Regions from separate parts of the Ruegeria sp. AP7 genome, predicted to be linked through region 3. Evidence: riboswitches for the same ligand, from Rfam matches in the RefSeq annotation. Region 3 holds a riboswitch; each other region holds the start of a gene.

The links. A riboswitch is a leader RNA that binds a small molecule or an ion and turns the genes downstream of it on or off. The one in region 3 is predicted to bind cobalamin.
Region 1: it holds a riboswitch for cobalamin, as region 3 does, so the genes downstream of both, ACR0KN_RS12320 (DUF1636 family protein) here and ACR0KN_RS00315 (DUF1636 family protein) in region 3, are expected to answer to the same signal.
Region 2: it holds a riboswitch for cobalamin, as region 3 does, so the genes downstream of both, ACR0KN_RS17865 (DUF4198 domain-containing protein) here and ACR0KN_RS00315 (DUF1636 family protein) in region 3, are expected to answer to the same signal.

The regions. Positions count from the first base shown of each region.
Region 1 is NZ_JBQFVT010000005.1:255,531-259,531, reverse strand. Features, by position in the region: gene ACR0KN_RS12325 (catalase family protein) at 1-456, opposite strand, end outside; cobalamin riboswitch at 788-995, shown strand; gene ACR0KN_RS12320 (DUF1636 family protein) at 1,234-1,590, shown strand; gene ACR0KN_RS12315 (ABC transporter ATP-binding protein) at 1,587-2,372, shown strand; gene ACR0KN_RS12310 (ABC transporter substrate-binding protein) at 2,389-3,336, shown strand; gene ACR0KN_RS12305 (FecCD family ABC transporter permease) at 3,338-4,001, shown strand, end outside.
Region 2 is NZ_JBQFVT010000012.1:22,328-26,328, forward strand. Features, by position in the region: gene cbiM (cobalt transporter CbiM) at 1-387, opposite strand, end outside; gene ACR0KN_RS17865 (DUF4198 domain-containing protein) at 394-1,179, opposite strand; cobalamin riboswitch at 1,310-1,512, opposite strand; gene ACR0KN_RS17870 (aldehyde dehydrogenase family protein) at 1,625-3,010, opposite strand; gene ACR0KN_RS17875 (acetolactate synthase large subunit) at 3,007-4,001, opposite strand, start outside.
Region 3 is NZ_JBQFVT010000001.1:65,871-69,871, reverse strand. Features, by position in the region: gene ACR0KN_RS00325 (hypothetical protein) at 11-697, opposite strand; gene ACR0KN_RS00320 (NAD(P)-dependent oxidoreductase) at 1,242-2,198, opposite strand; cobalamin riboswitch at 2,344-2,546, shown strand; gene ACR0KN_RS00315 (DUF1636 family protein) at 2,631-3,011, shown strand; gene cobW (cobalamin biosynthesis protein CobW) at 3,008-4,001, shown strand, end outside.

The DNA.
Region 1 (4,001 bases), on a different contig from region 3:
TAGGGCTTGCAGAGTAGCGATCAGTCTGCTTAGCCGTTCATAATCGTCGGAAAGGTAGCTGGGGAAAGTGTCCCGATCGACAAGAACAAAGTCGAACTCATCGCTGATTTGCGAGATGTTGAGTTGTGAAAGTGCCTCGACGTCGATCAGTTTGGTGCCCGGCACATCAAATAGCTTGACCGCCATTCCATGGGCATCGGTTTTACGATCATCCAGATGCGCACCGTTGGAAAAGCGAACTGCTGCAGAATAACTTACTGCTTTTTCGAAAAGGCCATGGCGCAACCTTTCCGGCAGATCGTCCCGGATTGTGAAAGTGGCTTTGACACATCCATGGCTGCGCCCATGTTGCGCTCTTAACCTTCGACCTTTCCACTTCGCGATCGCTTCAAAATTCTGATCGATGATATCGTCAACCACGTCTTCAGGTGAAGTGTTTGGCAAAGAATGTGTCACGAACCCCCTTTTCCCGAGCAAGCCCAGGCAATAATTAACCTCTACAAAAATATCCGACAGCCAGCCCCTTCTAAATGCCCGTAGATTAACCCTTTTTGGTTTTTCTTTCAAACGAAGTGACTTATGGCAGCCTTATTGCCTCATTCCCTTCGATGTCAAACAGCCGTTTTCGCGTCAGAATGAAGTATACCGGTCAATAGTTGGTAGGGTGGGATTCATCGATTTACGACTTCAAAACGGACACGGTTGGCGCCGTATTCGCTAGTGTTGCGTTGGCTTACTTTCGAAGACTTAAGCTTGGAGAAAGTTATTGACGCATTTCTTGATCTCGGGCACTCAGGCAGCAGATGGTTCCCAACGATACGTCAGAGGGATGAAAAGGGAATACGGTGAGGAATGCCAAGCGGCGCCAATTCCGTAACTGCCCCCGCAACTGTAAGCGGTGAGCTATGCCAAATAGCCACTGACCCCAAGGGTCGGGAAGGTTGGCCAAGCGCAGACCCGCAAGTCAGGAGACCTGCCATCAATTGTTCAACCAACCCGGGGCGGGGCGTCCTGGAAGGAGGTATTGATGACACGTTTCACACGTGTGCACACGACTGGCAGCTTCCGTCTGCGCTTGGAAACAAGCGGAGTGAGAAATGCGAAAATAGCTGATCAATACATTGTCGACAACGTGAACCGCCGATGCGGGGAGCCCAACGCGGTGTTCAGAATAATCAGAGCGTTACGATATAACATTGCAAAAACTTTAATTGCGCAATAAACGGTGGCGAGATGACGAACAATGTTGATCATATCCTTCTTGTCTGCGCGAGCTGCAGAAGTGGCGAAAGTGCAGACAAAGTACCCCAGGCGTTGAAGCATATATTGCCGAGGGAATTTGTGATCCGCTCTGTGAATTGTATGGCGGGTTGTGAAAGGCCAACCACCATCGGCTTTCAGGCCCGTGGCAAAGCACAATATCTATTTGGTGACATTTCTACAGATGAAGATTTGGACGCGATCGTTGAATTTGCCCATCAGTATCTGCGCAGTGGCGATGGTTGGACAAATGCCACTGATCGGCCACGGGCATTGTTCACGAAAACTCTCTCACGCCTGCCGCGTATTGAGCTTGAGGAAGCGCTATGACCAAGCAAAGCTTTCTGATTGCCGAAAATCTGGAATATTACGCGCTTAACGGAGATATCTTGTTGCAAGGCGTTTCGTTCGCCTTGGACGAGGGCGCTATTCTTGCGATCGCTGGTCCGAACGGGGCAGGTAAAACAACGCTTTTGAATCTACTCTGTGGTGCCGAAGCACTGGCATTGGGGGATGTGCGTATGAATGGACAAAGCCTCAAGCACCTATCCGCAAAAGAACGCGCCCGCATGATAGCCGTTGTCAGCCAGCAGGAATTTCCTGATGGGCGTCTGTCACTGCGTGATTATGTGGCATTGGGTCAGATTCCCATTCGCGCAGATCGCTCGGCCGAAGATCATGCATGCGAACTGAACCGGATACTTGACCTCACTGATCTGGCTCCATTGGCAGAAAAGCGGATGGCTCAGCTTTCTGGGGGCGAGCGTCAGCGTGCGCATATTGCGCGCGCCTTGGCACAAAACCCCTCTTTGCTGTTTCTCGATGAACCCACCAATCATCTGGATCCAGACGCAAAGGGGCGGATGCTATCGCTGGTCGCCGATCTTGGGGTCACAGTGGTAATGATCGTGCACGATCTGGTCATGATCCCTGAATTCGCCACACATGTTGCTTTGATGAAATCCACGCGCCTGACCGGATTTGGCACGGTCGCCGAAGTTCTGACGCCCGAACGGGTCCGTGAAACCTTTGGCGTGGATTATCTGTGCTTTCACCATGAGGGTCGCGTGATACCGGCTCTTGATATCCGAAGAACCACTGTTTCTACATAAACTCAGGAGAATATTGATGAAACACATCTGGTCCGTGGCTTTGGTCACTGCCATTGCAAGTAGCGCTGCAGCGCAGGAAGTCACCGTAGACAATTGCGGCGAACCCCTTGTGTTTGAGACGTTGCCGGAACGGTTGGTCGTGCATGACATGAACATGACGGATATGGCTTTTGCTTTGGGGCTACAGGACAAGATCGTCGGCCTCACCGGGATCACCGGCTGGTACAAGACCAGCCCGGAATTCGATACCTTGCGGGGTGACATTCCGGAGCTAGCGCCGAAATACCCCACTGTTGAGAACCTCGTCGCAGCGGACCCAGATTTGTTTTTCGCGGGCTGGTATTATGGAATGAAACCGGGTGGGGATGTGACACCAGCCACATTGGAGCCCTTCGGGATCAAAACCATGATCCTGACCGAAAGCTGTGTGCATTTGGACAAGGATCGCCCCGAGTCCAGCATGGACCTGCTGTTTGACGATGTTCTGCGTCTTGGCAAGGTTATGCAGGTCGAGGACAAGGCCGAGGCGCTAGTGAGCGAATGGAAAGACGAATTGGCCGCGATCGAGGCGCAAACGACCGAGTTGCCGAAACCTCGAGTTTTCTTGTTGGATGGTCCGGCGGATGCACCGTTCACTGCTGGGAAGTTTGCCATTCCCGATGCTATGATCGCTGCGGCGGGTGGTGAGAATGTCACCCATGACATGGATACAAGCTGGGGGCGTAGTTCCTGGGAAGCCGTGGCCGCATCTAACCCCGAATTCCTGGTGCTGCTGGATTATCAGACCGGCAACGGCGCGGCAGATACCTTCAAATTCCTGCAAGAGCATCCGGTGATGTCGCAGACAGATGCCGTCAAGAATGAGCGTTGGATCGGCTTGCGGTACGAAGAATTGACACCTGGCCCCGCAAATATTGAGGCGATCTCGAAAATGGCTCAAGCGATGCATCCGGGCCTCAACTGATATGGGCCGATTTGGCTTAACACTTCTGCTGGGGGCGGCTATTTTGGCCGCCCTTGTGCTGGTTTCCACGATTTACGGAACCACCTCGATCCCGGTGTCTGAGACATTTACTGCAATTATGCGTGGCACGGGTATCGACGACGGCGAGATGTCTCCGATGCACCGGATCGTGTTTGATCTCAGGTTGCCCCGTGCATTGTTCGCCGCTGTGATAGGCGCCGGACTTGGTATCGTTGGCGTCGTCCTACAAACCACCACTCGCAACGATCTTGCCGACCCTTTTCTCTTTGGCTTGTCTTCGGGGGCCGCCGCAGGTGCGGTGTTTGTCATCACCGTAACCGGAGATGTGCTGGGTTTTTGGACACTGCCGCTCGCCGCCTTCTGCGGAGGGCTCGTCGCGTCGGGCGTTGTATTGGCGCTGGTTCACGGTTTGCGCACAAGTGCGCCAGAGAAACTAATCCTGGCGGGATTGGCGGTTTCATTCCTGTTTTCAGCCATCACCAATTACTTGATATTTGCGGGTGACAACCGCGCTGCCCACTCGGTGATCTTCTGGATGTTAGGTGGATTGGGCTTGGCCCGCTGGGAGACGTTTCCCCTTGTTTGTGTTGGGCTGATCCTGATCCTAACGTATTCGCTGTATCGCAGTCGTTGGTTGGACGCGC
Region 2 (4,001 bases), on a different contig from region 3:
CTGAATGGCCGAGCCTCGGGCGATGAGGCGGCCAAAGATCATCCAGGTCAGTACCGCTGGCAGAGCAATGTTCACGGTATTGATCCCCAAAACGGTCAGTCCACCAAATCCAAAGAAAACAGCCTGTAACAGCAGCCCGACAAACAAGGCCGGAAAGGCGGCCCAACCGAGTAGAAGCCCGGCCAGGCCATTCAGGATCAGATGCACAGAAGATGGGCCAATCGGCACATGAATCAGCGAAGCAACGAAGAAACTGGCTGACAGAACACCCGCTGTGGGAATGCGATCCAGATCCAGCGACCTCAGCCCCATTGCAATCCCGCCTGCAGCAGCGATCGCACCGCCGATTACGACAGGGTTCGAAAGAGCACCATCTACAATGTGCATAAGGGCCTACTCCAGATCCCAGGCGCGGATCCAGATCACGGCATCCTGGCTCAGCTCTTTACCTTCATGCTCGGTTTTCGGACCAGAGCCCAGAGCGGCGAAACCCCAGTAACCGGCTTTGGGTACACCAAAACTGAAATATCCATTCTCGTCCGAAATCGCGACCAGTGCACCACCTGGCAGCGGCGACACCGTCGGTGCAGCGGCGCCCGTGCCTTTCAGGTCAGGGGCGGCGGCGATGTATTCGATCTCAATCTCGACCCCTGCAACTGGTTTGCCCTCGCTCAGCACGCGACCCGTGAAAGTTGAGCCCGCAATGATGTTGTAGGGCTTGTTCAGCGGCAGGATTTCTGTTGCCAGACCTTGCGGCTGATCCCAGTCGGTGGGCAGTTCATTTCGGTTCAGATAGGCCTTGGTGATCTGCTGGATATAAATATCCTCAGATTCTTCGTAGTAGGGCGCAGGAACGGTCACCACCACATAGTCGCCCGAACGCTTCACCGGGACCGAGCCTTTGAACGCCTTGGCGCTGTTGTCTGGGCCGTCAAATGTGGTTTCTTCCAATGTGTCCAGCAGATCGGTTTTACTGCCGTTGTGGATCACATAGAATTCTTCCGGTTTTTCAAGCGTCATCACATGACCGGCTTCAAACGGGTGCCAGAATATCAGCTTTACCGGCACATCACCGGGTCGCTCGATCATCGTGTTTTCTGTGTATTCCAGTAGGAAATGAGCGCTCGCAAACGTAGGCATCACTGCAGCAGCTGCGGCTGCCAAAAACAATATCTTCAAAACTCAGTCCTTCTCAGGTCGCGCCTTCCCCGGCACATATTTGGTTTTGACTTGGGGAGGGCCCGCGTCCGTTCGTCGACCGAGACAAACGGATACAGCGCACACCCCGTCGCCGACAATGAGCACCCTTTCCGAGGGCGCGTGTTCGGCAGGTCTCCTGACTTGCGGGTCAAAGCGCTATGCTGGCCTTCCCGGGATATCCCAGTGGCATTGTCAGCCGCGCTCGCCGCTTACAGTTGCGGGGGCAGTTGCAGATTTGGCGCGAAGAGCACCGTACTACATTCCCTATTGCTTCCGGGGGAATCCCCCGGAACCGAACATGGCGTGTTCATGCCAGAACATGCAAAGCGCGGTCAACAATCGTTTCCGTCACTAAGCAGGCCATTTGCGAAATTAGAGTACCCACATTCGCTCGATCAGTATCGGATCGATCCTGACAGCTTCATCACAGCCGTATTACAGCCATCTTATCTTGCGTCATGTCATGCATGGTGTAGCCGATACCGCCGGTGTTGTACCCTGATTGACGGCGACCCGCGAATGGCATCCAGTCGACCCGAAAAGCAGTATGATCGTTCACCATGACGGCCGTGGCGTCCAAATACCGCACGGCATGCATTGCTGTATCCAGGGATTTGGTAAAGACCGACGCCTGAAATGCAAAAGGAAGAGCGTTTGCAGCGTCGTATGCAGCACTAAGATCATCATATTCATAAACACAAACAACCGGCCCGAAGATTTCGGAGGTGGACACACTCGCATCAGCCGGTGGGTTTAGAAGGACAGTCGGTGCATAGGTCGTTCGGCCCAGCCGTTTACCCCCTGTCATTACGCGGGCACCTCCCGCAACCGCTTCGTCTACCCATTGTTCTACGCGATCAACTTCACCCGGACGGATCAGTGGCCCACATTCCACGCTGGCGTCACGGGCATCACCCACCTTCAGCGCTGACGCGGCTTCTGCCAACTTTCGAGCGACCGTTTCCGCCATCCCTGATGGAGCAAAAACACGCTGAACCGAGACACAAACTTGACCGGAATGATAAAATCCACCCTTGGTCAACAAGGGGATCATGGCATCAATGTCGGCTGTCTCATCGATGATAACTGGCGCCGCTCCGCCGTGCTCCAACGCGCATCGCGTCCCCGGCGCCAGCTTCGAGCGCAGCATCCACCCGACACGTGCCGATCCGATGAAAGAAAAGAATCCGACGCGCGCGTCCGTGATCATCCGTTCAGCTACATCATTTTGGCAAATCGCCAGATGGCACCACTCCTTTGGCAGGCCAGCCTCATACAGGATGTCGACAAATGCTTCGCATGACAGTGGTGTATCAAGCGCCGGTTTGACGAGGACCGGGCATCCAGTGGCCACAGCCGGGGCCACCTGATGTACGATCAAGTTCAACGGATGGTTAAACGCGCTTGCGGCAACCACAACGCCGATGGGTTCACGCTGTGTAAAGGCAATCCGACCCGATCCTGCTACTGTCAGATCCATCGGTATTTCCCGGCCCGCCATCTGCCCGATTTCATGGATACACAGTTCGACACCATCAATAGCACGTGCCACTTCGATGCGCGCGTCAATCAAGGGTTTGCCACCTTCGCTGGCGATCAGCATCGCAAGGTCTTCCGCGCGGCCGGACATGATCCGGGCTGCATTCTTCAGAACCTCAATCCGCCTGTAAGCAGGCAACCAAGTGCCCCGATCACGGTGCAGACCGTGTGCCACGTTCAGCATCACATTGATATCGTTCCAGCTTTTAACCTCGACACTGCCGATTTTCTCAAGATCAAACGGGTTCAGAACTTCAACAACATTACTCATATCAGACAGACCTTCGCCGCAAGCTCATCAATGAGGACACGTTGGTTTTCACTGTAATCGACCGGCAAGTCGATCAGATGCACACCACCTGCTTCAAACGCTTTTTCAAAGGTAGGCACCAGATCTTCTGTCCTTTCGACCCGATGACCCGCAGCACCATAGCTGTTGGCGTATTGCACAAAATCAGGATTCTTGAATTCCAATCCCCAATCATCAAACCCCGCATGCGACTGCTTCCAACGGATCATTCCGTACGAGCTGTCATTCAGAACAGTAACAACCAGATTGAGGCCAAGACGAACGGCGGTTTCAATCTCCTGGCTGTTCATCATGAACCCTCCGTCACCGCAAATGGCCATGACCCTGCGTTCGGGATATAGCTTCGCTGCCATCATGGCCGAAGGTAAACCTGCCCCCATGGTGGCAAGCGCGTTGTCCAACAAAACCGTATTGGGCTGATAGGCCTGATAATTTCTGGCGTACCAAATTTTGTAGATACCGTTGTCCAAAGCGATGATATCGCAATCCCCCATGACTTTGCGTGTGTCAGCTACAAACCGCTGGGGGATGACCGGAAAGCGCGGATCATCAGCGCGTTCTGATGTGTGTAGATCGGTCTCGTTTTTGACCCGCTGGAAGTAACTGCGGTCAAATTCCAAAGGTCCTTGCAGGAACTCACCCAATTTGGAGATGGATTGCGCCAGATCACCAACCACTTCAACTTGAGGGAAATAAACCTGATCGACCTGCGCGGCCTTGTAGTTAACATGGATCACTTTGGTGCCGCCCTCTTCCATGAAGAACGGCGGTTTTTCCACAACATCGTGACCCACATTGATGATCAGATCAGCGCGTTCGATGGCGCAGTGCAGATAATCACCATCCGACAGAGCGGCTGTGCCCAAAAACAGTTCGGAGCGCTCATCCACGACACCCTTACCCATCTGAGTATCGAAAAATGGAATCTGAGTATCGTTCACGAACTTGCTCA
Region 3 (4,001 bases):
GTTGATCTAATTAGAATAGCCTTAGGATTTTGTCCAATTCGCCGGTGACTTCCGCGGGGGCTACTTGCCGGGCCAAATCAGACATTCGGGCCTGCGCTATTCGCCATTGCTCTCCACCAAATTCTGCGGACGCACGCTCAACTCCTTCGACAATAGCCGCGCTGTCAGTGCTTTTCACAAAGTAAGGGTAATCTGCACCCAGATAATATTCGGCATCGTGAACCTGCCGATTTACCAACACATTTGCCCCAATAACAGCTGCGTTGAAACCCTTAGTGAAGGGCTTAGAGGACAACACTCCGCGAGTGAGAACAGGGCTCGGGTCACGCGTGCAAATGTGAAAGTTTGCCTCTGATAGTCTTGCGATGAAGGCCTCCACATCACCTTTACCGTCATAACCGGGCACTACTGACTGCTCTGCCAGAGCGGGCGGCAAGACAACGTTATCAAGCAGTCCGAAATAACCCAAATTGAATTCCGCCTTGGGTGCAGATTCCGGAACGAGTCGCGGATCCGCATGATGCCTCAGATGGCGCACCTGAACACCCGGAGTCGGATCAAGCGCGGGCAATCCCTGGCACAAGCTACGCTCACCCTGATACGAAGCAGCGATATGGACGTCCACAAAACCGGCTTCCAGTTGCCCGGCAATGACATCCAGATGATCAACGCAAATGCCTGCCGCGACTTTCTTCAAGGACGCTCTAAACTCCTGCCCCAAATTTGATGCAGCACTTTTGTGAAAAATCACAATTGCGTCCCTGCAGGAGTCTACAAATCGCCGACACGCATGTACCCGAGAGGCTTTGGGAGCCAACACGACTTCGAATGTGTATCGCTCCGATAAATGCGCGCGCGCCATTGCAGCCAACTGGTCAACACGCATCGCCTTGCCACCCATTGTTTTCTGGCCGATGCGATATGCAAAGATCACTTTCATGTCCGAGTTGCTAAGCTACGCATAGCGCAACGTTCCTCCGAAGCGGGGCCAACTCTCTGAAACTGCATCGCAAATTGAATTGGGTTCGTGGCCTCTGGATCAATTGTCAGAGTGTTATCCAACTGATCAATGAAAGCTACTTCCAAGTCGAGTGGTTTCCAATCCAAATCCGATCGCTGCAACCAGGCAATCAACTCCAATTAATGTGCTTAATTCTTGCAACGCCAGAGCTCAACACATCACAAAGAACCAAAGAGTTGAAGGGCCTTCATCAAAATCAAGTAATCTCTTTATCTTGACCTCAAGCACTCCGTCGATATTGCGGGATCACCTCATAGCCCGGCTTTTCTGGCTCATCGTCCAGCATCTCGGCTGGAAATCCCGGTGCCCGAATCTCAAGCCCGGTCGCATCCTCCAGCCGCCTGATGATGTTGGGAGATAGCTCTCTCTCTCCATAGCGAGAGATCCCGTCCTCAAAAATCTTGATCATCACCGGGTTTATCTCCAGCGGCACCCCGGCGCGGTCGGCGACCTCCTGAAACAGACCGATATCCTTTTTGACCAGATCCATGGTGAATGAAATATCGCGGGACCCATTCAGAATCACTTGGCTTTCCGTTTCGTGCACAAATGATGTACCCGACGAAATTTTGATCGCCTCATAGGTCGTGCCAAGATCCATCCCTGCGGCCTTTGCGGTCACCAAAGCCTCGGCGCAAGTGATCAGATTTGCGGTTGCCAAATAGTTTGTCAGCACCTTCAACACTGAGGCCGATCCCAAATCGCCTGTGTGCAAAACGCGGCGCCCCATCGTCGTCAGGAACGGCAGAATGCGCTCAAATGTTTCTCGATCGCAGCCTGCGAAGATCGAAATATTGCCCGTAGCCGCCCGATGACACCCGCCCGATACCGGGCAATCGACTGCAGCCCCCCCACGTTCGATCACCGAAGCACCCAATCGTTTTACTTCCGATTCGTCTGTGGTGGACATTTCCATCCAGATCTTACCGGATGTCACTTCGGACAGCATCTCCTGCATTACCGCGTCCGAGGCGGCAGGAGATGGCAGACAGGTAATCACGGCGTCACAATCACGCATCAATTGGGCGGGGCTTTTAGCTGCCTTCGCACCCTGCGCGACAAAACCAGACACAAGATCAGGGTTGAGGTCATGAACGGTCAGGTCAATCCCATTGCGCAGCAGCGAGCCCGACAATTTTCCGCCCACGTTTCCCAGCCCGATGAAGCCTACTTTCATATGACGCTCTCCCTGTTCGTCTTTCGATGCACATGCGAACACGCCTGTTGACCTAAGTCATGCCGTCCAGCGACCCTCAGAGGTCGCTTTTTTGCCCCTGTACGCACAGTTGAGCGAGACTCGCTTGACAAGGGGGGTGATGCTGTCCCAAGAGCCAAGTGTTGGTGTCTGCAGCAGCAGATGAAAAGGGAATGCGTCAGCGGATTTTCCGTCAAACGCAGCCGCCCCCGCGACCGTGACCGGAGAGGGTGCCCAAGCCACTGGCGAATGCCGGGAAGGCGGGACATCCGACAGAGCGCCGCTCTGACATCCGCAAGCCGGGAGACCTGCCAACGCCCGAAGATGAAACCGGACGGGGTGTTCCGGTGTGGGGCTTTGATCGGCCCGCATGAAACCCCGTCCCCCACGAAGAGGATTTGGGGGATGAGAGACATGACCGAGACCACACCGGTCGAACTGCTGGTCTGCACCACCTGTCGTCGCGGCCTACCCGTCGAAGACGACGCCCAACGCCCCGGCACATTGCTGCACAAAGCGCTTGAACAGGCCGCCCTGCCGGAAGGCATCACCCTGAAAGCAGTAGAATGCCTTTCAAACTGCGATGAGGGTTGTTCTATCGTGCTGCGTGGCGGACCTGATCGCTGGACATTCGTTTACGAACACCTCAGCGAAACCGATCACGTCGAAACCATCATTGAAGGTGCCACCAAGTACCTTAATACCGAGGACGGGCTGGTCAAATGGCGTGAACGCCCCGAACACTTCCGCAAGAATTGCGCGGCCCGTATTCCCCCGATTGGAGCCCTGAAATGAGCAATCTCGAAAAACTGCCCGTCACCGTGATCACCGGCTTTCTGGGCTCGGGCAAAACGACGCTGGTCAAGCATTTGATGCAGAACCCGCAAGGCAAGCGCTTGGCTGTTGTAGTCAATGAGTTCGGCGATGTGGGTGTCGATGGCGATATCCTGAAATCCTGCGCAATCCCGGATTGCCCAGCAGAAAACATCATGGAACTGGCCAATGGCTGCATCTGCTGCACTGTGGCCGACGATTTCATTCCCACGATCGAAGCGCTTATGGCCTTGGAGCCGCGCCCCGATCACATCCTGATCGAAACTTCGGGCCTGGCCCTGCCCAAGCCGCTGCTTAAAGCGTTCGACTGGCCAGACATTCGCTCGAAAACCACCGTCGACGGCGTGATCGCTTTGGCCGATGCCGAAGCTGTTGCCGCTGGTCGGTTTGCACCCAATGTCGAAGCGGTAGACGCCCAGCGCCTTGCCGATGAGTCGATCGACCACGAGACGCCACTATCGGAAGTGTTTGAAGATCAGATCTCCTGCGCCGACATCATCCTGCTGACCAAGCCCGATCTGGCTGGTCCCGAAGGTGTCGCCAAAGCCAAAGAGGTCATCGCGGCCGAAGCCCCTCGCCCCCTACCCGTCGTCGAAGTCGCAGAAGGTGTCGTGGACGTGCGCGTTGTCTTGGGCCTTGAAGCTGCTGCCGAGGACGACATGGAAGCGCGTCCCAGCCATCATGATGGTCATCACGATCACGAGCATGACGATTTTGAAAGCATCATCGTCGAACTGCCGGAACAGACTGATCCGCTGGATCTGGTCGCCAAGATCGAACGCCTGGCAAAGGAACTGAACATCCTGCGCGTCAAAGGCTATGCCGCGGTTCAGGGCAAGCCCATGCGCCTGCTGGTACAGGCCGTCGGCTCGCGGGTACGTCATCAGTATGACCGCCCGTGGGAACCTGGTGAAGAGCGCCGCTCGCGCCTTGTGGTCATCGCCGAGCATG